DNA from 4 places in the Streptomyces sp. NPDC111628 genome. Region 3 is predicted to be linked to each of the others. Evidence: riboswitches for the same ligand, from Rfam matches in the RefSeq annotation. Region 3 holds a riboswitch; each other region holds the start of a gene.
What was found. A riboswitch is a leader RNA that binds a small molecule or an ion and turns the genes downstream of it on or off. The one in region 3 is predicted to bind cyclic di-AMP.

Region 1 (7,556 bases), on a different contig from region 3:
ATCGAGACCGCCATCGGCGAGGAGCTGGCCCGGTTCGCCGAGGAGGGCCCCACGGCCGAGGAGATGGAGCGCGCCCAGGCCCAGCTCGAGCGCGAGTGGCTGGACCGCCTGGGCACGGTCGCCGGCCGCGCCGACGAACTGTGCCGGTACGCCGTCCTGTTCGGCGACCCGCAGCTCGCCCTCACCGCCGTCCAGCGGGTGCTCGAGGTGACCGCGGAGGAGGTCCAGGAGGTCGCCAAGGCCCGCCTGCGGCCCGACAACCGCGCGGTGCTCGTCTACGAGCCCACCGCCCCCGCCGACGAGACCGACGCCGACGGGACGACCGTCACTGTGTCCGTGCCCGACGCCACCGAAGAGAACGAGGAGGCGGCCAAGTGACCGAGCTCGCCACCATGGAATTCCACGCACAGCCGCAGGCCGGCGAGCCCAAGCCGTGGGCGTTCCCCGCCCCCGAGCGCGGCAGCCTCGACAACGGCCTCACCGTGCTGCGCTGCCACCGCCCCGGCCAGCAGGTCGTCGCCGTCGAGGTGAACCTCGACGCGCCCCTGGAAGCCGAGCCCGCCGGTCTCGACGGCGTCGCCACCATCATGGCGCGCGCCTTCTCGGAGGGCACCGACAAGCACTCCGCCGAGGACTTCGCCGCCGAGCTGGAGCGCTGCGGCGCCACCCTGGACGCGCACGCCGACCACCCCGGCGTCCGGCTGAGCCTGGAGGTGCCCGCCTCGCGCCTCGCCAAGGCCCTCGGCCTGCTCGCCGACGCCCTCAGGGCGCCCGCCTTCGCCGACAGCGAGGTCGAACGGCTGGTGCGCAACCGGCTCGACGAGATCCCGCACGAGCTGGCCAACCCCTCCCGGCGTGCCGCCAAGGAACTCTCCAAGGAGCTGTTCCCGGCCGACGCGCGCATGTCGCGCCCGCGCCAGGGCACCGAGGAAACGATCGAGGCCATCGACTCGGCGGCCGTACGCGCCTTCTACGAGCGGCACGTCCGCCCCGCCACGGCCACCGCGGTGGTCGTCGGCGACCTTACCGGCGTCGACCTGGACGCGCTGCTCGGCGACACCCTGGGCGCGTGGACCGGCTCGGCCGCCCAGCCGCGCCCCGTGCCCCCGGTGACCGCCGACGACCGGGGCCGGGTCGTCATCGTGGACCGTCCAGGCGCCGTCCAGACGCAGTTGCTGATCGGCCGCACCGGCGCCGACCGGCACGACCGCGTGTGGCCCGCGCAGGTGCTCGGCACCTACTGCCTGGGCGGCACCCTCACCTCGCGCCTGGACCGCGTCCTGCGCGAGGAGAAGGGCTACACCTACGGTGTGCGGGCGTTCGGCCAGGTCCTGCGCTCCGCGCCGGACGGCACGGGCGCCGCGATGCTCGCCATCAGCGGATCCGTCGACACCCCCAACACCGGTCCCGCCCTTGAGGACCTGTGGACGGTGCTGCGCAAGCTCGCCGCGGAGGGGCTCACCGACGCCGAGCGCGACGTGGCCGTGCAGAACCTGGTGGGCGTGGCGCCCCTGAAGTACGAGACGGCGGCGGCCGTGGCGGGCACGCTGGCCGACCAGGTCGAGCAGCACCTCCCCGACGACTTCCAGGCCACGCTCTACCGCCAACTGGCCGCCACGGGCACCGTGGAGGCTACCGCGGCGGTCGTGAACGCCTTCCCGGTGGACCGTCTCGTGACGGTCCTCGTCGGCGACGCGGCGCAGATCAAGGAGCCCGTCGAGGCCCTCGGCATCGGCGAAGTCACCGTGGTGGCGGCCGAGTAGCGGCACGCGCGTGCCGCGGCCCTGGTGACCGGTGTGTCACCAGGGCCGCCGTTTGTCCGGATTGGGGGAGTGGTTGCCCGTCTGCCCTGTGGCGTGCGCTACAAAAAGCCTGTTGCGTTTGAGGATTGAACGCAGCCGCGTTTAGCGTCGTCCGGGCTGTTCGTCAGGCAGTGCGCCGCACCCGCGGCACCGGACAGTCATCGCCGAGTCCCCGTACGGCGCGAGCCAGGGGAGCCGGGGACCCATCGCAGTCCCTGGGGTGAATCGGACGCCCGCGCGCACCGCGAGGGGGTCCGTAGGAGACCTTCCACCTCCGAACCCGTCAGCTAACCCGGTAGGCGAGAGGGAAGGAAAGGACAAGCCTCTACATGGCGTTCACGCGCGCCACCGGGAAGCACCGCCGTCCCAGCCGGGTGCACCGCACCACCGCCCGCGCGGCGGGGGTCGCGGCCCTCGCCACCACCGGCGTCGTCGGCACCCTCGCGGCTCCGGCGCTCGCCGCCGAGCCCGAGGCGGAACAGACCGGGCTCACCCCGGTCGTCACCATCGGCGACTCCATAGCCGACGAGATCGACGCCCAGGCCCTCGCGCAGAAGCAGGCGGCCGCGGACGCCGCCGCCCGCGAGGCGGCCCAGGAGGCGGCCCGCGAGCGGGCGGCCGAGGCGGCCAAGGAGGCGCGCGAGGCCAAGGAGCGCGCCGCGCGGGAGGCGGAGCGCAAGCGCCTCAACACCTTCGTCGCGCCGATCACCGCCTCGTACGTCTCCACCGCCTACCAGGCGGGCAGTTCCCTGTGGTCCTCCGGCAGCCACACCGGCATCGACTTCCACGCCTCCAGCGGCACGTCCGTGCACTCCGTCGGCGTCGGCACCGTCGTCGAGGCCGGCTGGGGCGGCGCGTACGGCAACCAGGTCGTGATCAGGATGCACGACGGCACGTACACGCAGTACGGGCACCTGTCGTCCATCGGCGTCTCGGTCGGCCAGTCGGTCGAGCCCGGCCAGCAGATCGGCGTCTCGGGTGCCACCGGCAACGTCACCGGACCGCATCTGCACTTCGAGGCCCGTACGAGCCCCGAGTACGGCTCGGACATGGACCCCGTCGCCTATCTCCGCTCCCACGGCGTGAACGTCTGACGAAAAAGCCCCGGCTTCCCGAGTCGGGGCTTTTTGTATTCCATACCGGCTTGCTTGGCCTAGAGTCGCTGAAAGCGCGTCCATCGTCGGCGTTTCAGGGGATCAAGGCGGAGGTCGGTCATGCGTATTCCGGCGCATTCGGTGTGCACGGCGATTCGGGACGACATCGTGGCCGGCGTCCACGGACGCGGGAGCCGGCTCACCGAGGAAATCCTCGCCCGCCGCTACGGCGTCTCCCGGGTCCCCGTCCGCGAGGCCCTGCGCACGCTGGAGGCGGAGGGCTTCGTGGTGACCCGGCGGCACGCGGGCGCGTGCGTCGCGGAACCGACCGCGCGGGAGGCCGCCGACCTGCTGGAGACCCGCACGCTCCTGGAGCCGCTCGGAGCCTCCCGGGCCGCCCGGCGGCGCACCGACGCCCACCTCAAGGTGTTGCGCGGTCTGGTCCGGCTGGGGCAGGAACGGGCCAGGCGGGGCACCGTGGACGAGCTGCGCTCCCTGGGCGGCTGGTTCCACGAGACCCTCGCCCGGGCGGCGGACAGCCCTTCGCTGACCGCGCTGCTGACCCAGCTCCGCCACAAGATCGCCTGGATGTACGTCGTGGAAGCGCCGGTCGGGCCGGTGGAGGACTGGGCGGAGCACGCCGCGATCACCGATGCCGTGGCCCGGGGCGACGGCGAACGCGCGCGGGCGCTCATGACGCTGCACATCGAGCGGTCGGCATCCGGTCACCGGCTCCGATTCGCCTCCGGCGGCGCGGCGACGGAGCGTGTGAGGAATACGCAACATTCCGTAAACACCGCGAGCCCGCTCCGGTAACACAGGTTCCGTATACAAAAGCGGGGGAATTCTGGTCGGCTATTTCTGGCGTCCCGAATGGAGAGAAGCGGCAGCGGAAAAGGCGAAAGGCCCGTCCGGTGGTCCCGGCGGGCCTTTCGGTGCTGCTGTTCCGTCCGTCAGACGGTCTCGGGAAGCTCCTCGAGCCCCTCGGCGACCAGCTTCGCCAGCCGGTCCAGGGCCGCCTCAGCGCCCTCGGCGTCGGAGGCGAGGACGATCTCCTCGCCCCCCTGGGCGCCGAGGCCGAGGACGGCCAGCATGGAGGCCGCGTTGACGGGGGACCCGTCGGCCTTGGCGATCGTCACCGGGACGCCTGTGGCCGTGGCGGCTCGGACGAAGATGGAGGCGGGGCGGGCGTGGAGACCCTCGGCCCAGCCGACGTTGACGCGGCGCTCAGCCATGTGATGCTGCCCTTCAGGTGTTCAGAGGCGTTGAAGTTGTCTAGACCAGTCTTGTCTAGACCAGTTTCCCACATCGTGAAGCAAGCCGGGACGACCACGTGGGCCGCCCCGTACGGGTCCCGGACCGCGGCCTCGGTCCGGGCATCCGTCCCCCACAGACTGCCCCGCGCCGTTGTCGTACGCGAGCCGTACTCTGGGGCCCATGCAGACCTCGTCGGACCGGCACGAGTACCCCGCCCACTGGGAAGCCGACGTGGTGCTGCGCGACGGCGGCACCGCGCGCGTCCGCCCCATCACCGTTGACGACGCCGAGCGCCTGGTCAGCTTCTACGAGCAGGTTTCCGACGAGTCGAAGTACTACCGCTTCTTCGCGCCGTACCCTCGCCTGTCCGCCAAGGACGTCCACCGCTTCACGCACCACGACTTTGTGGACCGGGTGGGACTCGCGGCCACCATCGGCGGCGAGTTCATCGCCACCGTACGCTACGACCGGATCGGGGCCGGCGGAACAGCCGCCACCGCACCGGCCGACGAGGCCGAGGTCGCCTTCCTCGTCCAGGACGCCCACCAGGGGCGCGGCGTCGCCTCCGCCCTCCTGGAGCACATCGCGGCCGTCGCCCGGGAGCGGGGCATCCGCCGCTTCGCCGCCGAGGTGCTGCCCGCCAACAACAAGATGATCAAAGTCTTCATGGACGCCGGGTACACCCAGAAGCGGAGCTTCGAGGACGGGGTGGTCCGCCTGGAGTTCGATCTCGAACCCACCGACCGCTCGCTGGCCGTGCAGTACGCGCGCGAGCACCGCGCGGAGGCCCGTTCCGTCCGGCGGCTGCTGCAGCCCGGCTCGGTCGCGGTCGTCGGCGCCGGCCGCACCCCGGGCGGCGTCGGCCGCAGCATCCTCGGCAACATCCGGGACGCCGGCTACACGGGGCGCCTGTACGCCGTGAACAGGGCCTTCCCCGAGGACATGAAGGAGCTCGACGGGGTTGTGGCGTGCCGTTCCGTGCGCGACATCGACGGGCCCGTCGACCTCGCCGTCGTCACCGTGCCCGCCGAGCACGTCCCGGACGTCGTCACCGCCTGCGGCGAGCACGGGGTGCAGGGACTGGTGGTGATCTCCGCCGGATACGCCGACAGCGGCCCCGAGGGACGCGAACGCCAGCGCGCCCTCGTGCGGCACGCGCGCACGTACGGCATGCGCATCATCGGGCCCAACGCCTTCGGGATCATCAACACCTCCCCGGACGTGCGGCTCAACGCCTCCCTCGCCCCCGAGATGCCGCGCCCCGGGCGGATCGGCCTGTTCGCCCAGTCCGGCGCCATCGGCATCGCCCTGCTCTCCCGGCTGCACCGGCGCGGCGGCGGGGTCACCGGTCACACCGGCGTCTCCACCTTCGTCTCCTCCGGCAACCGCGCCGACGTCTCCGGCAACGACGTCGTCCAGTACTGGTACGACGACCCGGACACCGACGTCGCGCTGATGTACCTGGAGTCCATCGGCAACCCGCGCAAGTTCACCCGCCTGGCCCGGCGTACGGCGGCCGCCAAGCCCCTGGTCGTGGTGCAGGGCGCCCGGCACGGCGGCGTGGCACCCCAGGGGCACGCCGTACGGGCGACGCGGCTGCCCCACGCGACGGTCTCCGCGCTGCTGCGGCAGGCCGGCGTGATCCGGGTCGACACCATCACCGACCTGGTCGACGCGGGGCTGCTCCTCGCCCGCCAGCCGCTGCCCGCCGGACCGAGGGTGGCCATCCTGGGCAACTCGGAGTCCCTGGGCCTGCTCACCTACGACGCGTGCCTCTCCGAGGGACTGCGCCCGCAGCCCCCGCTGGACCTGACCACCGCCGCCTCGGCCGACGACTTCCACGCGGCCCTGGCCAGGGCCCTGGCCGACGACACGTGCGACGCGGTCGTGGTGACCGCCATCCCGACGGTGGGGGAGGGGGCGGCCGGGGACGCCGCGCTCGCGGAGGCGCTGCGCTCGGCGGCGGCCGCGGTCCCCACCAAGCCCGTCCTCGTGGTCCACGTGGAGCTGGGCGGCCTGGCGGAGGCCCTGTCCGCGGCGACGAGCACGGCCCCGCAGACGGCCCAGGGCACCGCCTCCCAGGCCACCACGGGCACCACTTCCCAGGCGGCTCCGGGTACCACTTCCCAGGCCGCTCCGAGCGCGGCCTTCCCGTCCGGCCCGGGTGCCGTGCCGCAGGCCGTCCCGGGCGGCCCGGCCTCCCGAGCCACTCCGGCCACCGCTCCCCACACCCCTCCCGGCACCCCTCCCCACACCGCCGATCAGCCCCCGTCCGGTACCTCCGGTCCGTCCGGTCCGTCCGGCCCGCCCCGCCCGTCCGCCGCCCCGGCTCAGCCGCCCTCCGCCGTCCGGGCCCCGGAGGGAGCCCACCTCATCCCCGCCTACCCCGCCGCCGAGCGTGCCGTCCGCGCCCTCGGCGAGGCGGTCGCCTACGCCCAGTGGCGGCGCGAGGCGGCCGACCCGGGCAAGGTGCCGGAGTACGAGGACATCGACGAGAAGGGTGCCGCCCAGCAGATAGCGGGGCACCTCGCGCGCGGGCAAGGGCTCACCCTCGGCACCCAGGAGACCTGCGACCTGCTGGGCCGGTACGGCGTCCACGTCCATCGCGCCCTGCCCGCCGCCACTCCCGACGACGCCGCGGCCGCCGCGCGGACCATCGGCTACCCGGTCGCCCTCAAGGCCACCGCACCGCACCTGCGCCACCGCGCCGACCTGGGCGGCGTACGCCTCGACCTCGCGGACGAGGAGCAACTGCGGCGGGCCTACGCCGAATTGACCGAGCTGTTCGGGAAGCCCGCGGAGCTGCGCCCGGTGGTGCAGGGCATGGCCCCGCGCGGCGTCGACACCGTCGTACGGGCGGTCATCGACCCGGCGGCCGGGGCGGTGCTCTCCTTCGGCCTCGCCGGCGCCGCCACGCAGCTGCTCGGCGACATGGCGCACCGGCTGATCCCGGTCACCGACCGGGACGCCACCTCGCTCATCCGCTCGGTCCGCACGGCCCCCCTCCTCTTCGGCTGGCGCGGCTCGGCCCCCGTCGACGTCGCAGCCCTGGAGGAGCTGCTGCTGCGGGTCTCCCGGCTGGTCGACGACCACCCGGAGGTCGTCGCGGTCACCCTGGAGCCGGTCGTGGTCGCCCCGCGCGGCCTGAGCGTCCTCGGCGCCTCCGTCCGCCTCGCACCCCCTCCCGCCAGGGACGACCTGGGTCCGCGGACCCTGCCGGCCTACTGACCCGCCACGGCCCTGGACGGGTACCGCAGGAGCGTCCCTCGCAGTCAGTGGGTCCCCGTAGGATGGACGGCATGGCCAAGACCAGTACGACGACCCAGGGGCTGCGAGCGGCGATCGAGCGCAGCGGCTACTACCCGGCCCTCGTGGCCGAGGCGGTGGAGGCCGCCGTGGGCGG
Region 2 (7,556 bases), on a different contig from region 3:
AACTCCCCCCGGCGACAGCCTGGTTGACCTGCGGCCCCGTCGCGTCACCCCGCGCCGTCTCGGTGCCGCTGCCGTGGTCTACGGCGTGTTCGTCGCGGGCTGGTACCTGGGGCAGCCCGTGACCCCCGAGTGCCAGGTCGACCGGGCGGCGATCGATCGGGCCGCCGAGCGGTACCGCCCCGAACCGTCTGCCACGCCCGCACCTGAGTACAGTCCCATCCCGGCACCGTCGGCATTTCCGGACCACAGCGCCCTCGCAGACATCCACACCGTGCAGTCCATGGCTGTCGACACCCTGACCGTCACCTCCTACGCCGTCGCCTGCACCAACGACATGGGTGAACGCCCTCGCCTCCGAGCCTGGTTCGAAGGTGACGGGGAGTAGAGCCGGATGTCCGTGCCCGCCTGGATGACCCTGCGCCGCCTGGGTGTCGTCACCATCCTGTACGCCGTGTTCCTGGCCGGATGGTGGCTGGGTGAGCCGGTGCGGTCCGACGACTGCCTGGAGGACCGGCCGATCGCCGGATCCGAAGCCCGTCCCGCACCGGTGGAACCGGCCGACCCCGGCCGGTACCTCGAGAACCTCGGCCTCGTCTCCGGTCTCCTCGACTGGGCCGACGACATGGACGGCTCCCGCGACGGTGAGTACGGTCCCGGCGACCGCGGGTACGAGCTGCGGTACGGGTCGGGACCGTATGCCGCGTCCGGCGCGGACCACACCTTCTGCTACTACACGAAGCGAGCCCGCCTGGTCGCGTGGGTCAACGGCGACTGGGGCTGACCCGGCCGGGCCGGCGAAGGGCCTGCGCCATCCAGGGCTGGAAGGGCAGGTGACCGGGGACGACCTGCCAGTCGTTGAGGGTCCAGACCAGGCGCCAGTACCGCTCGACGAGCGGGTCGTGCCCCGCCTCGAACCGCCCGGCCAGCCACGCCCGCAGCTCGGGGCCGTCCGGGCGGTCGAGTACGGCGGCGAAGCGCGCCACGACGGCGTCGACGACCGGGGCGGCCTCGTCGCCCTCGGGATCGATGCCCGCCGCCCTCGCCCCGGCGACCGTCTCCCGGACGAAGGGGATGAGCTCCGCCACCGCCTCGGGGGCCACCCCCGGCACCACGTCCTCGTCGGCGGGCGGGAGGGCCGCACGGGCCATGCGCTCGCGGAAGTCGTCGTCGGCGACGAGTTCGGCCAGCTCCACCCAGGCGGAGAGCTGGGCGTCGGAGGGCTCGTCGGGGAGTTCGGGCAGGGCGGTGCGCAGGGCGGCGGCGGCGTCGCGGGCGTGGGGCGTGCCGGCCTCCAGGGCGGCGATGAAGTCGCCGATCAGGCGCCGTCGTTCGTCGGAGGTGAGGCGGGCGATCCGGTGCATGAGAACTGTCTCCTCGGGGCTGGCGTCGCGCCGGGCAACGAGCCGCAGCACGCTGTGCCGCAGCCGCAGCGCGCGGATCTGCAGGGCGGTGGCGTCGGCGTGCGCGGCGGCGACCTCGGCGACGGAGAGGTCACCGTCCAGGACGCGGCGGACCGTGGCCAGATCGACGTCCAGCTCCCGCAGGACGCAGATGAGGCGGAGCCGGTCGAGGGCCGCGTCGCCGTAACGGCGGTAGCCGGCCGGGGTGCGGTCGGTGGGGGGCAGCAGTCCGGTGTCCGAGTAGAACCGGATCGTCCGTACGGACACGCCGGTACGGGCCGAGAGTTCACCGATCGAGTGCGGGGGCGTCGCGCCGTTCATGAGCCCACCCTGCGGTCTCCAGCCACTGGAGAGTCAAGGCGGGGCGTCAGCCGGAGGGCTTGTCCTCGTCGTCGGCGGCGGGCGGCCGCTCCACGACGAACGACCCCTTGCCGCGGACGGTGACGACGAGCCCCCGTTCACGGAGCTCCTGCGCGGCCCGGCGCGCGGTGAGTCGCGCCACGCCGTACTCGCCGACGAGACGGAGGTCCGGCAGCTCGCCGAGGGGGCGGCGCCTGTCCACGGACCACGGTGAACCGTAGCGGCGGCAGCGCCGCCTAGTGTGTGCCCGCCGGAACCCGCCGCCCGTCTGCCTCCCGGAGTGCCACCCATGCCGCTTCCCCACGTCCTTCTCTCCGCCGCCGTCTCCCTCGACGGCTACCTGGACGACACCGGCCCCGAACGGCTGCTGCTCTCCAGCCCCGCCGACTTCGACCGGGTGGACGAGGTGCGGGCCTCCGTGGACGCGATCCTGGTCGGTGCCGGGACGGTCCGGGCCGACAATCCGCGGCTGCTGGTGAACTCGGCCGAGCGGCGGGCGGCCCGGGTCGCGGACGGAAGGGCGGAGTACCCGCTCAAGGTCACCGTCAGTGGCAGTGGCGAGCTGGATCCGGCGGCGCGGTTCTGGCACACGGGCGGGGACAAGGTCCTGCTGACCACGGACGACGGCGCCCGGCGGGCCCGCGCGCTCGGGATCGGTGCCGATGTGGTGTCCCTGGGCCCGGACCTCGACTGGCACGCCGCGCTGGAGTACCTCCACGACCGGCGGGGCGTGCGGCGGCTCATGGTCGAGGGGGGCGGGACCGTCCACACCCAGTTGCTCCAGCAGGGACTCGTCGACGAGCTCCAGCTCGTCCTCGCGCCGCTCCTCGTCGGGGACCCGGCCGCGCCCCGGCTGTTCGGGCCCGGTGCCTACCAGGGCGGGCGGCTGCGGCTGGTCGAGACGCGGCGGATCGAGGACGTCGTGCTGGCGCGGTACCTGCCGACCGCACCCGGCACCGGTGACCGCGTCGCCGCCGCCGACCGGCACTGGCTGGCGCTCGCCTGCGAACTGGCCGAGCTGTGTCCGCCGTCGGACACCGCGTTCAGCGTGGGGGCGGTCGTGGTCGCCGCCGACGGGAGCGAGCTGGCGCGGGGGTACTCGCGGGAGGGCGGTGATCCGGTCGTGCACGCCGAGGAGGCCGCGCTCGCCAAGGTCGGCCCGGAAGACCCGCGGCTCGCCCGCGCCACCGTGTACAGCAGCCTGGAGCCCTGTGCCCGCCGGGCCTCGCGGCCCGCGCCCTGCGCCCGGCTGATCCTCGACGCCGGGGTGCGCCGGGTCGTCACGGCCTGGCGGGAGCCGGACACCTTCGTGGCGGGAGCGGACGGCAGCGGGGTGCTCACCGCCGCGGGTGCCGTCGTCGTCGTACTGGCCGAGTACGCGCAGCGGGCGAAGGCGCCCAACCGCCACCTGGAGGGGTAGGGAGAGCGGGGCGAGGAGATACCGATGTGCATTCCGCCCCCGGGATGACGTACAGTGGTGAACACAACGACGCGGGGTGGAGCAGCTCGGTAGCTCGCTGGGCTCATAACCCAGAGGTCGCAGGTTCAAATCCTGTCCCCGCTACTGAAGGCCGAGGGCCGGAATCCGAAAGGGTTCCGGCCCTCGGTGCGTTTCCGCAGGTGCCCCGTGTCATCCGGTCGGCCCCTCACCGCTCGCCGCCCGCCCCCGCCCCCGGAACCCTGGAGTCCGGGACGGCAAGCGGCGCGGACGTACGGGGCGGCGGGAGACGAGTGGTGCGGCCAGGTGACGTGGACGACGAGGGAGCGGCCGCCAGGGCCGGTGGCAGGCTCCCCGGCGATCCCGTGCCCGACCCGGGCCTCGGCGACGAGGCGCCGACCGGGCCGCCCCCGGGACCACCGCCCCGCCGGCGGGCCGGGTACGGGCGGACCTTCGTGCACGCGCTCCCCGTGCTGCTGATCGTCGTCGCCATCCTGTACGACATCTTCACCCCGAGGTACTTCACCGCCGGGCCCCTCTACACGGCCGCGCCCCTGATCGCCGCCCCCCTCTACTCGCGGCGCGGCACGGCGCTCACCGGCGTCGCCGTGGTCGCCGCGGTCATCGCGCTGCAACTCGGCAAGGGCGTCATCCACTACGTCGACTCCCTCACCGAGCTGATCACCATCGCGACGGTCGCCGTGCTCGCCGTCCTCGTGAACGGCATGGTCCGCCGCAGCAGCGAGCGCCTCGTCTCCGTCCGCGAGATCGCCGAGGCCGCCCAGCGCGCCGTCCTGCCCGAACCCGCCGAGCGGATGGCGGGCTTCGAGATCGCCGTCTGCTACGAGGCCGCGCAGGCCGACGCCTTCATCGGCGGTGACCTGTACGCCGTGCAGGACAGCGCCCGCGGCGTCCGGCTGATCGTCGGGGACGTGCGCGGCAAGGGCATGGGCGCGGTGGCCGCCGTCGCCGTCGTGATCGGCGCCTTCCGGGAGGCGGCCGAGCAGGAGGCGACGCTGGAGGCGGTGGCGCAGCGCCTTGAGCGGGCGCTGGCGCGCGAGGGCACCCGGCGCGACGGACTGGACGCCTTCGAGGGCTTCACCACCGCCGTCCTCGCCGAACTCCCGCACGGCGACGGCACCGTCCGCATCGTCAACCGCGGCCATCCGCCGCCCCTGCTGCTCTACGGCGACGGAACCCTCGGCCCGCTGCCCGCCCACGAGTCGGCGCTGCCGCTCGGCATGGGCGAGCTGGGCGTGTGGCCCGACCGGGCGGAGGAGGCCGCCTTCCCCGGCGGGGCCACGCTGCTGCTCTACACCGACGGGCTGACCGAAGCCCGCGACGCGAAGGGCGAGTTCTACGATCCGCAGGCGCGGCTGGCCGGCCGCGTCTTCCCGCATCCGGCGAGCCTGCTCGGCACCCTCGCCGAGGACGTGCGCCGGCACTCCGGGGGCGGCATGGCGGACGACATGGCGCTGCTCGCCGTCCGGCGTCCCCGGCCCGGCGATCATGATCATTGTCACGAGCCGTGACAGTACGACCCCCCTCCGCATAACAACTGATACACCGTCAGAAGAAAGTGCGGCGAAGAGGAATACTGAGGCCCGGTCAACTCGCCCGGTTTTCACCGGTCGTGAGGCGTACGTCCCGGCGGTATTCGGTAATGATCAAGAGGAACGGCTTGGAATCGGAGCCTCGCGTCTATTAACGTTCGATAACGCAGCGCGGTCGTCCCAGCCGTCACAGAAGGCGGCTCCGTGCGCACGCGCCGAATCCCGCAAGGGAACCGGGGAACCACCACATTGGGGTGAATCGGGCGTATGCCGTCGTGGAAACACGGTCGGCAGACACCCGTAGGAGACCTTCCTGCTCCGAACCCGTCAGCTAACCCGGTAGGCGAAAGGAAGGAAAGGAGTACGCCCACGTGGCGTCAAACCGGCCTGCCCCCGAGGCCCCGTCCGCGCCCAGTGGGCACGGCACCGACACCTTCGGCTACGACGGCTACCGCGCCGAAGAGGGTCCCTGGGAGGAGTGGAATCCCACCGCGGAGTCCATCCGTCCCGTACGCGGCCGGCACCGCGTGGCCAAGCAGCGCGGCGGACTCGCCCGCAGCTCCACCGTCCTCGGCGTCGGTGTCATAGCCGCCGTCGGAGCGGGCGGCATGGCCAGCGCGCAGACCGGCAAGCCCCCGGTGTCCATCTCCATGCCGGACCTGCCGAACGTCGGCTCGCTCCTTCCCGGCGACGACGAGAAGTCGGAGCCCGAGGGTTCCGCCACCCCGCTCAGCGGCATCACCCAGGCCGCCGCCGCCGACAGCGCGGAGGGCACCGACACCACCGGCGCCGGTGAGTCGCTGCGGGCCCGGATCATGGCGCAGGCCGAGCAGCAGCAGGCGCAGGTCGAGACCAAGGCCGCCGCCGAAGCCGCCGCCGCGGCCGAGAAGAAGGCCGCCGACGCCGCCGCCAAGGCGGAGAAGGAGGCCGAGGAGAAGGCCGCCGCCGCCAAGAAGAAGGCGGAGGAGGAGGCCGCGAAGAAGGCCGAGGCCGAGCGGCTCGCGAAGCTGGCCAAGCAGTACACGCTGCCGACCTCCTCGTACACGATCTCCTCCACGTTCAACCAGGCCGGCTCCCTCTGGGCCTCCGGTCACCACACCGGCCTCGACTTCGCCGCCCCCACGGGCACGCTGCTCAAGGCGGTGCACAGCGGCACCATCACGTCGGCCGGCTGGGACGGGTCGTACGGCTACAAGACCGTGCTCACCCTCGACGACGGCACCGAGCTCTGGTACGCGCACCAGTCCTCCATCAACGTCAGCGTCGGCCAGAAGGTCACCACCGGTGACGTCATCGGCCGCGTCGGCGCCACCGGCAACGTCACCGGCGCCCACCTCCACCTCGAGGTCCACACCGACGGCGGCACCGGCATCGACCCGATGTCCTGGCTGCAGAGCAAGGGGCTCACCCCCTGATCCGCGCCGCCCACGACGCGCCCCGCTGATCACCGGCGGTCCTGACGGCGACCCCCCGACGTCAGGGCTGCCGGTTTGCTGCGCTGCTGGTTTGCGGGGATTTTGCGTGCCTGCCGGAATCGCCCGCTCCGGCACGGTCGTTGACTCCCTACATGACTTCTCTGCGCAAGCTCGGCTCCTCCGACCTCGAGGTCTTCCCCCTCGCCCTCGGCGGCAACGTCTTCGGCTGGACGGCCGACCGTGACCGGTCCTTCGCCGTCCTGGACGCCTACACGGCGGCCGGCGGCAACTTCGTCGACACCGCCGACTCCTACTCCGCCTGGGTCGACGGCAACAGCGGCGGCGAGTCCGAGACCGTCCTCGGCCAGTGGTTCGCGGCCCGCGGCAACCGTGACGACGTCGTCCTCGCCACCAAGGTCAGCCAGCACCCCGAGTACCCGGGCCTGTCCGCCGCGAACATCAAGGCCGCGGCCGACGCCTCACTGCGCCGCCTGGGCACCGACCACATCGACCTCTACTACACCCACTTCGACAAGCCCGAGGTGCCGGTCGAGGAGATCGTCGGCGCGCTCGACGCACTGGTGAAGGCCGGCAAGGTGCGGCACATCGCCGCCTCCAACATCTCCGCCGAGCGGCTCGCGGCGTCCCTGGAGTTCTCCGACCGCGAGGGCCTCGCCCGGTACGTCGCCCTCCAGCCGCACTACAACCTGGTCTCCCGCGACACGTACGAGGGCGAACTGCGCGACCTCGCCGAGCGGGCGGGTCTCGCCGCCGTGCCGTACTACGCCCTCGCGGCCGGCTTCCTCACCGGCAAGTACCGGCCCGGCACGGAGGTGGACAGCCCGCGGGCGGGCGGTGCGGCCAAGCACCTGGAGACCGAGCGGGGCCGCCGGGTGCTGGCCGCCCTGGACGAGATCGCCGCGGCCCACGAGGCTCCCGTCGCCACGGTCGCCCTCGCCTGGCTGGCCGCCCGGCCGACCGTGGCGGCGCCGATCGCCTCCGCACGCACGGTGGAGCAGCTGCCGGCGCTGCTGGGCGTGGCCGAGCTGAGCCTGACGGAGGACGAGGTCGGGAGGCTGACCCGGGCGTCCGCCTGAGCGGGCGGTCCGCGCGCCGCGGACCTACGGCCGGTGGGGGCCGGGCGGGGCGTACGGGTGGTACGGCGGTGCGTACGGGTTGTGCGGGGCCTGTGTGGCGTAGGGGGCCTGCGGGGCGTAGGGGCTGGGTGCGGTACGGGGGCCGTATGCGCCGGCATGGGGACCGTAGGCGCCGTGCGTGCCGCCGTACGGATACGCCCACGGCGGCACCGGCACGGGCGGCGGGGCGGTGGCCCGGGCGGCGTAGTCCAGTGCCGGGCGGGCGAGGTCCCGCAGGTGCCACAGGGCGTCCA
Region 3 (7,556 bases):
CGGACCTTGGACGTACGGACCTTGGGCGTACAGGCCCCGCATTCCGTCGGACGCAGCGTCGGGCGTACCGTCAGGCGCCCTGCCCGACGCCCTGCCCGACCCCCCGGCCGACCACTCGCCCGGTCACCTCTCCCAGTCCCACCCGGACACCGTCCGGTCCCGGGGCCCAGGCCGACAGGGTCACCACGTCGCCGTCCTCCAGGAACGTCCGCTTGCCGTCGGGGAGTTCCAGCGGGTCGCGGCCGTTCCAGGTCAGTTCGAGCAGCGACCCCCGCTCCCGCTCGGTGGGCCCGCTCACCGTGCCCGAGCCGTAGAGGTCGCCGGTGCGCAGCGAGGCTCCGTTGACCGTCATGTGGGCCAACTGCTGGGCGGCCGTCCAGTACATGGTGGAGAACGGCGGCTCGGAGACGACGTGGCCGTTGACGGCGACGGAGATCCGCAGGTCGTAGCCGCCGGGGTCGTCCTGGTCGGTGTCCGTGTCGTCCAGATAGGGCAGCAGCTCGTGCGTGCGCTCGGGCGGCGCCACCCGGGCCTCCTCCAGCGCGTCCAGCGGCGTGATCCACGCCGACACCGATGTGGTGAAGGACTTGCCGAGGAACGGACCGAGGGGGACGTACTCCCAGGCCTGGACGTCCCGCGCGGACCAGTCGTTGAGCAGGCAGAGCCCGAAGACGTGCTCGCGGAAGTCGCCGAGCGCGACCGGACTGCCCAGTTCGGACGGCACACCGACCACGAAGCCGACCTCCGCCTCGATGTCGAGCCGGACGGACGGGCCGAAGACGGGTGCGGCGTCGGCCGGGGCCTTGCGCTGCCCCGACGGGCGTACGACGTCCGTGCCCGAGACGACGACCGTGCCGGAGCGGCCGTGGTAGCCGATCGGGAGGTGCTTCCAGTTCGGGGTGAGGGAGTCGGCGGCGTCGGGGCGGAAGATCTGGCCGACGTTGCGGGCGTGGTTCTCGGAGGCGTAGAAGTCGACGTAGTCGGCGACCTCGAAGGGCAGGTGCAGGGTCACCGACGACAGCGGGTGGAAGAACGGCTCCAGGGCCTCGCGGTGGGAGGGGACCGTCACCCACGCCGTCAGCGCGCGCCGCACGTCCGACCACGCCGTGCGCCCGGCCGCCAGCAGCGGGTTGAGGGTGGGCTGCGCGAGGAGGGCCGCGTACGGCGAGCCGAGCGCGTGGGCCGCCGCACCCGCGTCGAGGACGTGGTCGCCCAGCCGGACGCCGACCGTCCGGTCCGTGCGGTCGAGCGAGCCGGGGATCGAGAACACGCCGTACGGAAGGTTGTGCGGGCCGAAGGGGTCGCCCTCGGGGACATCGAAGGGGGGCATCGGGTGCTGCCTCGCTTTCGTGCTCGCCATGTGCGCCGTGCGCGCCGTGTGCGCCACGCGATCGGTGTGCGTCGCGTGACACGTGGTCGGGCCACACGTTACGGGTGACGTGCCGCTGTTGGGCAGTGCGACCGAAGGCGGCGGGGCCCGGGACGCGATCTTGGCGCCTGCGGATGGTCGGCGTGCCATGTCGCTGCCAACCGGGACACAGGCCCTGAACCGGCTTTAGCCGATGATGTGTCAGGATTCGGACATCATCGGGCCTCTTCGTGCAACCCCGTGCGGGTTCGAGCGCACTCGCTACGCCCTCGTTCGGAAGCGGTCACGGGTGAGTCGGACGGGTGCGGTGTCCGTATTCTCTGATCATGGACCGCACCGCATATTCACTCGTCGCCACCGACCTGGACGGCACGCTGCTCCGAGGCGACGACACCGTCTCCGACCGGTCGCTGGCCGCGCTGGCGCGGGTCGCCGGGGCCGGTGCGCGGCACCTGGTGGTGACGGGGCGCCCGGCACCCCGGGTGCGCTCCCTGCTCGACCGGCTCGGCTGCACGGGGCTTGCGGTGTGCGGACAGGGCGCGCAGGTGTACGACGCCGGCGCGCACCGGATGCTGTGGTCGGTCACCCTGGACCGGGAGCTGGCCGAGACCGCGCTCGGCAAGATCGAGGCCGAGGTGGGCCAGGTGCACGCCGCCGTGGACCAGGACGGCGTCGACGGGCTGACCCTCATCGAGCCGGGCTACCTGATGCCCCACCCGACGCTGCCCGCGGTGCGCGTCGAGCGGCGTGCGCAGCTGTGGTCCACGCCGATCAGCAAGGTGCTGCTGCGCCACCCCGAGCTGACCGACGACGAACTGGCGGCGACGGCTCGCGCGGTGGTCGGTTCCCTCGCGACGGTCACCATGTCGGGGCCCGGCACGGTGGAGCTCCAGCCCTGCGGCATCACCAAGGCCACCGGTCTGGCGCTGGCCGCCGAGCACCTGGGTCTGGAGCGGCGGCGGACGATCGCCTTCGGGGACATGCCCAACGACATCCCCATGTTCCAGTGGGCGGCCCACGGTGTCGCCATGGCCGGTGCCCACCCCGAACTCAAGGCGGTGGCCGACGAGGTCACCACGACGAACGAGGACGACGGCGTGGCCGTCGTCCTCGATCGGATCTTCGGTACTTCTTGATGCGCTGCCGCTCGGTGCGCTGCCGCGTGACGCGCTACCGCGGCGGGGCGGCTCAGTACGCGCTGAAGACGTTGTCCATCGAGCCGTAGCGGTCGGCCGCGTAGTTGCAGGCGGCGGTGATGTTGGCGACCGGGTCGTACGGGTCCCAGGAGGTGCCCTCGACGTGGTACGCCTGGAAGGTCGGGTCGATCACCTGGAGCAGACCCTTGGACGGGGTGCCGTTGATGGCGTTGATGTCCCAGTTGTTGATGGCGAGCGGGTTGCCGGAGGACTCACGCATGATGTTGCGGTGAATGCCCTCGTAGGTCCCGGGGATGCCGTGCTGGGCCATGATGTCGAGCGACTCGCGGATCCAGCCGTCGAGGTTGTCCGGGTAAGTCGTGGCCGCCGTGGTGGCGGTCGTGGCGGCGGCCGGGGTGGCCGCGGAAGCGGTGGTGGCGCCGATGAGCGGCAGCGCGAGCACCGCGGCACCGGTGCCGGCCACGGCGAGCTTGCGGGCGAGGCGGCTGGTGCGGGCGTGACGGTTCTGACCGTTGGCAGACATGCGATGTCCCTCTCCTTACGCCTACGAGGTGAGCTGTCGGGTTCGGGCGGGGAGGTGCCCGGCCGTGCCCTGACGGGTACGGCTTCACCCCGAGCCGCTCCGGTGGTGACCGGTGCGGCGACTTACCTGGGTCCCCCGCTCCTGCCTGCGAGTTTGTTGGGTGGATGACTGTGCGACGGGCGGTGGCAGGATTCGGCGTCCACCCGACAGGCCGGGAACGTATGCGAGAGCACATGTCCGGAACAAGTGCAGGAATCACCCAACATGCCTGTTGACCTTGGTCTGAGGCCTTTGAGGCTCTTGATCCTTTGCTGCTGTCAATCCCCAACTGGCTTGCGGGGCAAAGGGAGGGCACAGGTTCCGACGGGGTTGCCTGCGGGGCGTCCGGAGTGAGCCAACTCACTGGCTTCAACAAGTACGGCAAATAGGGCATTAACCCCAACTAGGGGTCAACCGGCCGCGGGTGGGGACGGCTTCGGGTGTCGAGCCGGGAGGGGCGGGAAGCGGGGAAGGGGAGAGGGTGCGAAGGGAGAGGGTGCAGAGGGGGAGGGTGCGGAGGGGGGAGCGGGGAGGAGGCGGGCTTGTCGATCGGGTGACGTTCTCGAAGTGCGGGCCGTTGGGAGGAGTGGTGGGATCTTCGGTGGCGGCTCCGGCCCGTTCGCCCTCCGGCTCCGGCTCGTCCCCTCTGGCGATATCAATCAAAATCTGCTCATATCACCTGATCAAAAACATACCGTTCATGATCCGATACCGACCAGCCTGTAACGGTGGGCGCTAGCGGTGATCGAAACGTGACCGGATACGCTGACTTGAGTGGTGGCAGCGACCTATCGACAAACCAGGTAATCGCCAGTAGACACCAGCAGACAGGAGACCCCTCGTGACCGTCGTCGGGCCGTTCGGGCTGAGCGTGCGGGACCAGGCTCTGGAAGTCGATGTCCAGGCCGGATTGGTTGCTGTCGAGGAAGGGTTGCTTGAGGCAACCAAAAGCGAGGTGCCGTTCATCACGGAGGCCGCCCAGCACCTGGTGCGGGCCGGCGGGAAACGGTTCCGGCCGCTGCTGGTGATGCTCTCGGCCCAGTTCGGAGACCGCTACGCCCCCGGGATCGTGCCCTCGGCCGTGGTCGTGGAGCTGACCCACCTCGCCACGCTGTACCACGACGACGTGATGGACGAGGCCGCCGTGCGGCGCGGCGTAGCCAGTGCGAACACCCGCTGGGACAACTCGGTCGCGGTCCTCACCGGCGACTTCCTGTTCGCCCGCGCCTCCCAGATCCTCGCCGACCTCGGCCCCGAGGCGGTCCGCGTCCAGGCCCTCGCCTTCGAGCGGCTGGTCACCGGTCAGATCCTGGAGACGGCCGGCCCGCAGGACGGCCGCGATCCGGTCGACCACTACCTGGACGTGCTGGGCGGCAAGACGGGCTCCCTGGTGGCGGTCTCCTGCCGGTTCGGCGCGATGATGTCCGGCGCCGACGAGACGGTGGTGGACGTCCTCACCCAGTACGGCGAGCGGCTCGGCGTCGCCTTCCAGCTCGCGGACGACGTCCTGGACATCGCCTCCGACTCCGACGAGTCCGGCAAGACGCCCGGCACGGACCTGCGTGAGGGCATCCCCACTCTGCCCGTACTGCGGCTGCGCGAGCGGGCGGCCCGGCTGGGGCTCGCCGAGGACATCGCGCTGTGCGAGCTGCTCGACTCCGACCTGAGCGACGACGCGCGGCACGCCGAGGCGCTGCGCCTGCTGCGCGCCCACCCCGCGCTGGAGCAGGCCCGCCGGGACACCGTCCGGTACGCCGAGGAGGCCCGGGCCGCGCTGGCCCCGCTGCGGGAGTGCGACGCGAAGGCCGCGCTGGTGGAGCTGTGCGACGCGGTGGTCCACCGGGCCGGCTGACCGCACCCCGCGGTCCGTCGCCGCCCCGCGGTCCGTCGCGGTCCCCTACGGGCCGGGGGAGTCGGCACCCCTGCGTGTCATCCCGCAGGAGTAGGCGGAGTTGAGCCCGCGGTCTGACGCTTGTGCTCCGGCGATTTGGTCAGATGGACACCACGGAAAAACACCAATCCTCACCGATTCGGGTGAGAATGGCGGCTCACGGGTGAACGAGTGCGAGGTCGCGAGACAGCCGCCGCCGACGACGGAGGTAGGGCACACATGGCACCGATCGATTCCGACGACAACACGACCGCCGGGGAGGGCGAGGAGCTGCGGGCCGGACGGCGCAAGGCCGCGCGGTACGTCGTCCCGGTCGCGGTGATGGGAGTGGCGGCCGCGACGATCGGGCTCGTCCCCGCGCTCGCCGACTCCGGCGACCCCGACCTGCCGAAGGTCACGGCGGAGCAGCTCATAGAGAAGATCGCCAAGTCGGACGTCCAGCAGCTGTCCGGCACGGTGCGCATCAACACCGACCTGGGTCTGCCGGACCTCGGCGGGCTGGAGAGCGGCCTGATGTCCGGGATGTCCGGAGGTCCGGGTTCCGGCGGCGATGACGAGGGCTCCGCCGCCGACCCCTCGGCCAAGCTCACCGAGCTGGTGTCCGGCAGCCACACGCTGCGCGTCGCGGCCGACGGCCCCGACCGGCAGAAGCTGTCCCTGCTGGAGAACGCCGCCGAGTACAGCCTGATCCACAACGGCAAGGACGTCTGGGGCTACGACAGCGAGTCCAACGAGGTCTACCACTCCACCGCCCCCGACGGCGCCGAGCGGCCGGAGAAGGACGTGCCGGCCACTCCGAAGGACTTCGCCGATGAGGCGCTCAAGTCGGTCGACGACACCACGTCCGTCACCGTCGGCGGCACCGCGCAGGTGGCCGGCCGGGACGCCTACCGCTTGGTCGTCGAGCCCAAGCAGGAAGGATCCACGGTCGGTGCGATCACCGTGGCGGTGGATGCCGAGACCGGCACGCCGCTGAAGTTCACCCTGACCCCGGCGAGCGGCGGCGCCGCCGTCGTGGACGTGGGCTTCACCAAGGTCAGCTTCGCCAAGCCGGACGCGTCCACGTTCGACTTCACGCCGCCCGAGGGGGCCAAGGTCACCGAGGCCGACGAGGCCGGTGAGCGGGCCAAGGCCCCGGAGCACGGGCGCGGGGCCGAGGGCGACCTCGCCGAGGGGATGGACGGCCTCGAGGTCATCGGCGAGGGCTGGAACTCGATCGCCACCTTCGACACCGGCGCCCAGGGCGGCCTGCCCACGGCCTCCGCGGGCGGCGACCTCGGCGGCCTCGGCGGCTTCCTCGGCTCCTTCGGCGACCAGGTCAAGGGTGACTTCGGCTCGGGCACGGTCTTCAAGACCCGCCTGGTCAACGCCCTGATCACGGACGACGGCAAGGTCTACGCCGGTGCGGTCACCAAGGACGCGCTGGTGAAGGCGGCCGACGCCGCCAAGTAGGACCTGCGCAGCATCCCCACCCGTACGGCGAAGAGGACGAGAAGAGGGAGCCGATGGCCGAAGCGTCCGCCACGGAGCCGGAGCGCCCCGACCAGGGGAGCGCGGATGACGCCGTCATCGCCACCCGCGCGCTCACCAAGCGCTACCGCGGCGGACAACTCGCCGTCGACGGTCTGGACCTGACCGTCCCGGCGGGCAGTGTCTTCGGCTTCCTCGGGCCCAACGGCTCCGGCAAGACCACCACCATCCGCATGCTGATGGGGCTGATCGAACCCACCTCGGGCAGCGCCCGGGTCCTCGGCCGGCCCATGCCGCGCGCGTCCCGCTCCGTACTGCCCCGGGTCGGCGCCCTCATCGAGGGCCCGGCCCTGTACGGCTTCCTCTCCGGCCGGGACAACCTGCTGCGCTACGACGCCGCCGACCCGACCGCCGACCCGCGCACCCGGCGCGAGCGCGTCGCGGCGGCGCTGGACCGGGTGGGCCTCGCGGCCGCCGGCGGCAAGAAGGCGAAGGCGTACTCGCTCGGTATGAAGCAGCGGCTGGGCCTCGCCGCGGCGCTGCTCCAGCCGCGCCGCCTGCTCGTCCTGGACGAGCCGACCAACGGACTCGACCCGCAGGGCATGCGCGAGATCCGCACCCTCGTGCGCGAACTGGCCTCCGACGGCACCACCGTCTTCCTCTCCTCCCACCTGCTGGACGAGATCGAGCAGGTGTGCACCCACGCCGCCGTGATGGCGCAGGGGCGGCTGATCACCCAGGGCGCGGTGGCCGACCTGGCGGCCGGGGCACGCGGCCTGCTGGTGGTGACCACACCGGACGCGGGCGACGCCGCCCGGGTGCTGAAGGAGCAGGGGGCCGCGGACGTGGTCGTCGACGGCGACCGGGTGACGGCGGAGCCACCGGAGCGCGACCTCGCCGAGGTGAACGCGGCGCTGGTCGTGGCCCGCGTCCGGGTCCGGGGCTTCGTTGTGGAACGGGCCTCGCTGGAGGACGCGTTCGTGGCGCTGACCGGGGAGGGCTTCGATGTCGCGGGCTGATGTGCTGGGCGAGCCGGTGAGGGAATCGCCGCGGACCCCGAGTCCGCTGTGGTCCCTCGGGCTGTTCCGCAACGAGCTGCTGACCACC
Region 4 (7,556 bases), on a different contig from region 3:
TCCCGGCACCGACACGTCTCAACAGCGTGCTTCCGAGGCCGCGTCCGACGCCCAGATCGTCGAGGACGACGTTCAGGCGCAGGGAAGAAAACGCCGCAGAATCGGCTTCTGGTACCGCTTCGCAGCGATGATCTGCAAGCCGCCGCTCACACTTCTGATCAAGCGGGACTGGCGCGGAATGGAGAACATTCCGGACGAGGGTGGATTTATCACCGCAGTGAATCACAACTCGCACGTCGATCCCTTCGCATACGCGCACTTTCAGTACAACACCGGCCGGGTTCCGCGATTCATGGCGAAGAGCGCGCTTTTCCGGAAGGGGTTCGTCGGTGCGGTGATGCGCGGAACCGGGCAGATCCCCGTCTACCGCGAGACCTCGGTCTCACTCGACGCCTTCCGGGCCGCGATCGACGCCGTGGAGCGCGGCGAGTGCGTCACCTTCTACCCTGAAGGCACCGTCACCCGCGACCCGAACGGCTGGCCCATGACCGGCAGGACCGGTGTCGCACGTGTCGCTCTGGCGACCAAGTGCCCGGTCGTCCCGGTCGCTCAGTGGGGCTGCAACGAACTGCTGCCACCACACGCCAGGAAGCTCAGCCTCCTTCCGCGCAAGACCCACCACGTGTACGCGGGTCCGCCGGTGGACCTCTCGCGCTTCTACAACAGAGAGATGACCCCTGAACTGCTACGGGAGGCGACTGCGGTCATCATGGCTGCCATCACCCGCCACTTGGAGGAGATCCGCGGCGAGCAGGCGCCCGAGGCGCCGTACGACCCTCGGCCGGATCGGAGCGAGCAGGGCGTTCGCGCTGAGGGGAACACGCGGGGCGAGACCAACACCGCCACGCAGGACGCGGGGTTGGACAGTTGAAGGCGGAAGGTGGGGCGTCCCGCCCGAGGCTCGCGGCAAACGATCCTGCTCGTCGGCGGGGAGACACTCCAGCGTCCGCACCATCTCCCAGATCCCGTCCCCGACCGACCTCACCGCTCCCCTGCGAGGTCGAGATCACCCCTGCCCGTCCCAGCCAGACGTTCAGCACCCCTCTGCCCCCGCCACGGGTGCGCCATCGGGGCCGACACCGCCCGCCACCACGGTTCGACCGGCAGCGTCCCCGCGGGCTGGAACGGCTCGCCCGGACGCGGGAACGCCACCGCCTGACCGACATCCTCGGCCGCGTCCTTCGTCCACTCCCCCGGCTCCGCCCACGCGTGCGGCGCCAGGTTGAAGGTGCCCCAGTGGATCGGCAGCAGGGCGCCGTGCGGACGGCCGCCCTGGAGGTCGAGGTGGGCACGGACGCCCTCCTCGGGGGTCATGTGGATGTCCGGCCAGAACTCGGCGTACGCCCCGAGTTGGATCATCGTGGCGTCGAACGGGCCGTGCGCGGCGCCGATGTCGCGGAAACCGTCGAAGTAACCGGTGTCCCCGCTGTGGTACACGCGGTGCTCGGCACCGGCGACGACCCAGGACGCCCAGAGGGTGTGCTGGGTGTTGCGCAGCCCGCGCCCGCAGAAGTGCCGGGCCGGGGTGGCGGTGAGGGTGAGGCCGCCGACGCGCGTCGACTCGTGCCAGTCCAGCTCGCGCAGCCGGTCGGGGGAGACACCCCAGTGTTCGAGGTGGCCACCGACGCCGAGCGGCACGGCGAACAGGGTGTCCGTGCCGGCCAGTGCCTTGATGGTGGGCATGTCCAGGTGGTCGTAGTGGTCGTGGGAGATGACGACGACGTCGACCGGGCCCAGGGCGGCGAGCGGCAACGGCACCGGGTGCAGGCGCTTGGGGCCGGCGAAGGGGAACGGGGAGCAGCGCTCACCCCAGACCGGGTCGAAGAGCACGCGCTGCCCGTCGATCTCGGCGAGCACGCTGGAGTGGCCCATCCAGGTCAGCCGGAGCCCGGTGGCGGGGGGCCGGGCGAGGTCGGCCAGGGTGGTGGCGTGCACCGGGATCGGTCCCTGCGGAGACCGGCGCTGCCGCGCCTCCTTGTTGAAGTAGATCTTGGCGAATTCGGCGGCCGAGCCGGAGGGCCGGGTCCGGGCGGTCCCCCCGGGATTCTGGAAGACGCCGTCGCGGAAGTGCGGCGATCTGCGGATGCGCGCCATGCGCTCACCGCTCGGGTCCACGCCGAAGGCCGCGGGCCGGGGCACGCTGAGCCCGGGACTCGGGGAACGGAAAGCGGCCACGGTACCTCCAGGTGGAGTGGTTCAGGCTCTCAGTATGGTCTTCTCGTCCTACGTCACCTCGAACGACGGATGTCACATCCGTGTTCCCCCGGTCCGCCGCGACCGGGAAGGGCGTCGGCGCCCGTCCGGGCGCCTGTATAGGGTGACGTGCGTGGGGAGAGTGCGGTTGAGCGTGGCGGAGCGGCGCGAGGAGTTGCTGGGCGCCGCCATCGAGCAGATATCGGCGCGGGGCGTGGCGGCGTTGCGGATCGCCGACGTGGCCGCGGCGCTCGGCGTCAGCAACGCCCTGGTGCTCTACCACTTCTCCACCAAGGAGCGCCTGGTCGCCGCCGCGTTCACCCATGCCGCCGAGGACGACCTCGCCCACTTGCGGGGGCTGCTCGCCCGTCGTACGTCGGCGCTGCGCCGGCTGCGGGCGGCCGTGCGGTGGTATGCGCCGACCGGTCCGGCCAAGGGCTGGCGGCTGTGGATCGAGGGCTGGGCGGCGGCGCCGCGCGAGCCCGCACTGCGGGAGGTCACGCGCGAGCTGGACCGCCAGTGGAAGGCGGCGATCGCCGAGGTCATCGCCGAGGGCGTGGCCGCCGGCGAGTTCTCCTGCCCCGAGCCGGACGCCGCGGCCCTGCGGCTGACGGCGTTGCTGGACGGGCTGGCGGTGCAGCTCACGTCGTACACGGGCACGGTGTCGCGGGCCCGGGCGCAGGAGTGGGTGGACGAGGCCCTGGCCCGCGAACTGGGCCTGGAGCGGGCGGCGTTGACACCGACCCGGCGCTAGCACCGCCGGGACACCGGCCCGCCGGGAACACCACCGACCTCCGTCGCGACACCACCGACCTTCGCGTCAGGCCACCGAGGCGATCCGCGTCTTGATGTCGTCCGGCGACAGCGTCCCCTTGGCCGTCACGTGGTCGCCCGACGACTCGCCCCGCAGGCGGCGTCCGATCCACGGCACCAGGTACTCGCGCGCCCAGTGCACGTCGTCGCGCCGGACGTCGAGCGTGCCGCGCGGCGGCAGGGGCGGCCAGGGCTGGTCCGGGTCGGCCGGGACGCGCAGGCCCATGGCCTGCCCCGCGCGCAGCGCCACACGGGTGTGGCCCTCCGGCGACAGGTGCAGCCGGTCGGCGTCCCACGCCCTGCGGTCCTGGACGCTCCTGAGCGACCACAGGTCGAGCACCGGGCAGCCGTAGCGGTCGGCGATGGCACGGACGTGCCCGTTGTACGTGGCGATCTTGCCGCGCAGGTGTTTGAGGACGGGCACCCCGCGGGTGTCGAACCCGGTGGTCACCAGGACGGTTCCGGCCGCGGCGGTCAGCGCGGCCACCGCCAGCTCGAAACGCTCCGCGACCTCGTCGGGATCGGTGCCGGGCCGGATGATGTCGTTGCCGCCCGCCGCGAACGAGACCAGGTCCGGCGCGAGTCCGACGACCCTCGGGACCTGTTCCGCCACGATCTGGTCGAGGAGCCTGCCGCGCACGGCGAGGTTCGTGTACGTGAAGTCGCCCTCGGGGCGCCGGTCCGCGAGCAGTACGGCGAGCCGGTCGGCCCAGCCGACGAACGCCCCGTCGGGGCCGGGGTCGCCGACGCCCTCGGTGAAGCTGTCCCCCACTGCCACGTACGACCCGATCACTGCTCTGCTGTCACTCTTCGAATCGTCTGCCACATCGGCCCATGATTCACCTTGGAATGTGACCTACGCGACCGTAGGAAGGGATTGACGGGCGGTGAGAAAGGCCACGCCTAAAGTATTCGTCAATTCCGGAATACGGCGAGGGCCCGTACGGCGAGTACACCGGGGTCCGGACACACCGAAGGCCGGACCCGGGGATCTGGGGTCCGGCCTTCGGGGCGCGGAGGCCGCGCGGAACCGGTCGTCAGACGGAGACGCCGTGCGAGCGCAGGAACGCCAGCGGGTCGATGTCCGAGCCGTAGTCCGGCGTGGTGCGGATCTCGAAGTGCAGGTGCGGGCCGGTCACGTTGCCGGTGGCACCCGAGAGGCCGACCTGCTGACCCGCCGTCACCGACTGACCGGCGGAGACGGAGAGCGAGGAGAGGTGGGCGTACTGGGCGTAGTGGCCGTCGGCGAGCTGGATGACGACCTGGTTGCCGTACGCGCCGCCCCAGCCGGCGGAGACGACGGTGCCCGCGCCGACGGCCTTGAGGGAGGTGCCGGTCGGGACGACGAAGTCGGTGCCGGTGTGGTAGCCGCTGGACCACATGCTGCCGGACTGGTGGTACGGGGTACCGACGGTGCCGCCCGCGACGGGGGAGGTGTAGCCGCTGGTGGTGCCCGTGGACTGGCTGCCGGTGTCCGAGGAGGAAGCCTTCTCGGCGTCCGTCGACTTCTGAGCCGGCTTCGCGGCGGCGGGCTTCTCGGCAGACTTCTCGGCGGACTTCTGCGCGGGCTTCTGCGACTGCGCGGAGGACGGCGCCGACGACTTGGCGGCCTGGCCGCCGACCGAGAGCTTGAGCCCGGGGTGGATCAGCGACGGGTCGGAACCGACGGCCTCGCGGTTGTCCGCGTAGAGCTTCTTCCAGCCGCCGTCGACGTCCTGCTCGTCGGCGATCTTCGAGAGGTAGTCACCGCTCTTCACGGTGTACGTGCGCGAGTCGGAGTTCTTCTCGGCGGCGGCCTTCTTGGCCGACGTCGGAACGGACTGCACGGCCTGCTCGGAGACGGAGTGCGCGGGAGCGGCGTTGGCGGCGGCGGCACCCATCAGCGGGAGCGCGAGCGCGGCGCCACCGGTACCGGCGACGGCGATGGTGCGGGTCAGGCGCATGGCCCTGGTACGGCGGTGCTTACCCTTCGCGGGCATGGCGAATTCCTCTCCGGCGCCTGCGAGGTGAGCTGTCGGGTGCGGGCTGGAGATGCCCGGCCGCGCCGAAACGCGGCTTTACCCCAAGCCGTTCCGGGAACCGGAACAGGCAGTTCTACCTGTGGGTCCCCCGCTCCTGCCGTGTACGGGTGGTCGATGAGTGCGGGCTCCGGTCGGCGGCAGGATTAGGCGTCCGTCCGGATCGGTGGTGAACGTAAGGGACCAAGACGCACAGGGACAAGCGAGGGGTTCCCTCGACAGGTGTTCCGATTGATCCTTTACGGGAATATCCGGTAACCCTGCGTCGATTTCCGCCGCGCGCTTTTACCTGAAGCCCCTTGAGAAACAGTTGAATTACGTGAACATGACGGGCAACGCACGGTCACGGATATGACGCTGCTCACGCACCCCTCCTTCACCCTCCGCCATTTCAGGGCCAGTTGTTATTAAGGTGCCAATTCGGACAGAAGGCTCTTATCGGTCCGGAATATCCCTCGGAACGCCATTTCGCGCACAGGTTTCGCGCACAGGTGATGCCGTATCGTCGGGTGGAGCCCGTCGGCGAGCAGCGGCGGCGGGGCGGAGTGGGAGGAGCCCCCGTGACGCAGCAGGTCCCGTCGACCGAACCCGAGCTGACCGGCGTGCGCAACTTCCGGGACGTGGGCGGACTGCCGACCGTGGACGGGCGGCGGGTGCGGCAGGGGGTGCTGTTCCGCAGCGGTCACCTGGCGCACGCCACCGGGGAGGACGCCGCGTTCCTGGCCTCGCTGGGCCTGCACACGATCTTCGACTTCCGCAACGCGGCCGACCAGAAGCTCGAGGGCCCGGACGTCGAGCTGCCGGGCGTGCGCAATGTGAACCTGCCGCTGAGCGACCCGGCCGACGGCGCCGAGTTCTGGAAGATGGTCCGTGACGGCGACCTCGACCAGCTGCGCGAGATTCTGGCCGACGGCAAGGCCGCGGGCCGGATGATCGGCTCGTACCGCTCGATCGTCACGGAGCGCACCGCGGAGCACTCCCGCATCCTGCACGCGCTCGCCGAGGACAGCGTCCCGGCCCTGATGCACTGCGCCGCCGGAAAGGACCGCGCGGGCCTGTCGATCGCCGTCACCCTGCTCGCCCTGGGTGTCGAGCGGGATGCCGTCGTCGAGGACTACCTGAAGTCGAACGCCGCACACCGCCGCTACAAGGTGCGCCGCAGCGGTTCCGCGGCCTCGGCCTACTCCCCCGAGGTCATGGAGCTGCTCAGTCCCCTGTTCGACGCGCGCGCCGAGTACCTGGCGGCGGCCTTCGAGACCGTCGAGGAGACCTGGGGCGGCGTGGACGCCTACCTGGAGCAGGGCCTGCGGCTCACTCCCGGGACCCGGGAGCGGCTGCGCGAGCGGATGCTGGACTGAGTCACCCGCCCGCGGACGGCGCTACTTGGCGCCCACCTCGAACAGCAGGTAGAGGAAGCCGCCGAAGACGTGCCCCAGGGCGATGTAGATGATCAGTCGCACCCACAGGGCGCGCGGGAGCTTCTCCTCCGTGGCACTCATGGCGTCTCTCCGGGGGTCGGGCCGAGGCACAGGGCGGCCGTCGGGCTCTGCAGCAGGGTGTGGACGAACAGTAGCTCGACCCCGTCGGGGTCCTGCGCGGCGATCCGGTGCGGGGTCATCGAGTCGAAGTGGGCACTGTCCCCCGCGGTGAGCCGGTGCTCGGTGTCCCCGAGGCGCAGCCGCAACCGGCCGCGGAGGACGTGGAGCCACTCCTCACCGGGGTGCACCCGCACGACGTCGCCCTGGGAGCCGTACGGAACCTGGACACGCAGGGCCTGCATGCCGCGGCCCGGCCCTCCGGCCCGCCAGTACGTCCAGCCGCCCGCGGCGGTGGGTTCCATGTCGGCGGCGCGCACGACGGCGTCCCGGTCGGCGGCCGTCTCACCCAGCAGCTCGGCGACGGTCGTACCGTAGACCCGGGCGAGGGAGAGCAGCATCGGCAGCGAGGGCTGGCGCTGCCCGGTCTCCAGGCGGGAAAGGTGGGCGGGCGAGAGCCCTGCGGCGCGGGCCGCGGCCTCCAGGGTGAGGGCGGCCCGCCGCCGCAGCTCACGCAGCTGGGGCGCGACGACGGCGACCGCCCCCTCGGCGGGGCCGTTCTCGGAGGAGCTCATGCCTCCATTGAGCCCGACTCTTGCCCGACAGGCAAATTCCTTGCCTCAGAGGCAAAAAGCTCACAGGCTGCGCTCAGCGGTTGGCCACCGCCTGCTTGACCAGTGTCTTCCCGAAGTCCCACATCAGGCCACCGCCATGGTGCGCGTCCTCCATCACCTCCGTGAAGGCGTCGACGAACCGGTCGGCGTCGTCGGTGTCGACGATCAGCGGCGGGATCAGCTTGATCACCTCCAGGTGGTCGCCGGACACCTGGGTCAGGATCCGGTGCCGTTGCAGCAGCGGCACGACCACCATCTGCGCGAACAGTCCCTTCCGCGCCGCCTGCAGCATCGTCCAGCGGCTGCGCAGCTTCAGGGACCTGGGCCGGCCGAACTCGATGCCGATCATCAGTCCGCGGCCCCGGACGTCGGCGAGCAGCTCG

Region 1: it holds a riboswitch for cyclic di-AMP, as region 3 does, so the genes downstream of both, ACZ7MF_RS29995 (M23 family metallopeptidase) here and ACZ7MF_RS02230 (transglycosylase SLT domain-containing protein) in region 3, are expected to answer to the same signal.
Region 2: it holds a riboswitch for cyclic di-AMP, as region 3 does, so the genes downstream of both, ACZ7MF_RS25860 (M23 family metallopeptidase) here and ACZ7MF_RS02230 (transglycosylase SLT domain-containing protein) in region 3, are expected to answer to the same signal.
Region 4: it holds a riboswitch for cyclic di-AMP, as region 3 does, so the genes downstream of both, ACZ7MF_RS10050 (M23 family metallopeptidase) here and ACZ7MF_RS02230 (transglycosylase SLT domain-containing protein) in region 3, are expected to answer to the same signal.

Annotation. Positions count from the first base shown of each region.
Region 1 covers NZ_JBVKBZ010000006.1:116,943-124,498, forward strand. The annotation lists gene ACZ7MF_RS29985 (M16 family metallopeptidase) at 1-378, shown strand, start outside; gene ACZ7MF_RS29990 (M16 family metallopeptidase) at 375-1,763, shown strand; cyclic di-AMP (ydaO/yuaA leader) riboswitch at 1,955-2,119, shown strand; gene ACZ7MF_RS29995 (M23 family metallopeptidase) at 2,132-2,896, shown strand; gene ACZ7MF_RS30000 (GntR family transcriptional regulator) at 3,017-3,712, shown strand; gene ACZ7MF_RS30005 (HPr family phosphocarrier protein) at 3,850-4,131, opposite strand; gene ACZ7MF_RS30010 (bifunctional acetate--CoA ligase family protein/GNAT family N-acetyltransferase) at 4,334-7,381, shown strand; gene ACZ7MF_RS30015 (DUF5998 family protein) at 7,444-7,556, shown strand, end outside.
Region 2 covers NZ_JBVKBZ010000005.1:20,643-28,198, reverse strand. The annotation lists gene ACZ7MF_RS25895 (hypothetical protein) at 1-385, shown strand, start outside; gene ACZ7MF_RS25890 (hypothetical protein) at 392-781, shown strand; gene ACZ7MF_RS25885 (MerR family transcriptional regulator) at 762-1,721, opposite strand; gene ACZ7MF_RS25880 (GntR family transcriptional regulator) at 1,768-1,962, opposite strand; gene ACZ7MF_RS25875 (dihydrofolate reductase family protein) at 2,050-3,180, shown strand; tRNA gene ACZ7MF_RS25870 (tRNA-Met) at 3,251-3,324, shown strand; gene ACZ7MF_RS25865 (PP2C family protein-serine/threonine phosphatase) at 3,510-4,730, shown strand; cyclic di-AMP (ydaO/yuaA leader) riboswitch at 4,955-5,112, shown strand; gene ACZ7MF_RS25860 (M23 family metallopeptidase) at 5,123-6,166, shown strand; gene ACZ7MF_RS25855 (aldo/keto reductase) at 6,319-7,263, shown strand; gene ACZ7MF_RS25850 (PrsW family intramembrane metalloprotease) at 7,288-7,556, opposite strand, start outside.
Region 3 covers NZ_JBVKBZ010000001.1:454,770-462,325, forward strand. The annotation lists gene fahA (fumarylacetoacetase) at 71-1,330, opposite strand; gene ACZ7MF_RS02225 (HAD family hydrolase) at 1,696-2,505, shown strand; gene ACZ7MF_RS02230 (transglycosylase SLT domain-containing protein) at 2,558-3,049, opposite strand; cyclic di-AMP (ydaO/yuaA leader) riboswitch at 3,054-3,222, opposite strand; gene ACZ7MF_RS02235 (polyprenyl synthetase family protein) at 3,930-4,940, shown strand; gene ACZ7MF_RS02240 (LolA family protein) at 5,199-6,431, shown strand; gene ACZ7MF_RS02245 (ABC transporter ATP-binding protein) at 6,485-7,468, shown strand; gene ACZ7MF_RS02250 (ABC transporter permease) at 7,455-7,556, shown strand, end outside.
Region 4 covers NZ_JBVKBZ010000002.1:494,523-502,078, reverse strand. The annotation lists gene ACZ7MF_RS10070 (lysophospholipid acyltransferase family protein) at 128-871, shown strand; gene ACZ7MF_RS10065 (MBL fold metallo-hydrolase) at 982-2,175, opposite strand; gene ACZ7MF_RS10060 (TetR/AcrR family transcriptional regulator) at 2,348-2,947, shown strand; gene ACZ7MF_RS10055 (SGNH/GDSL hydrolase family protein) at 3,014-3,799, opposite strand; gene ACZ7MF_RS10050 (M23 family metallopeptidase) at 4,044-4,985, opposite strand; cyclic di-AMP (ydaO/yuaA leader) riboswitch at 4,988-5,147, opposite strand; gene ACZ7MF_RS10045 (tyrosine-protein phosphatase) at 5,585-6,382, shown strand; gene ACZ7MF_RS10040 (DUF6126 family protein) at 6,404-6,523, opposite strand; gene ACZ7MF_RS10035 (helix-turn-helix domain-containing protein) at 6,520-7,134, opposite strand; gene ACZ7MF_RS10030 (aspartate aminotransferase family protein) at 7,208-7,556, opposite strand, start outside.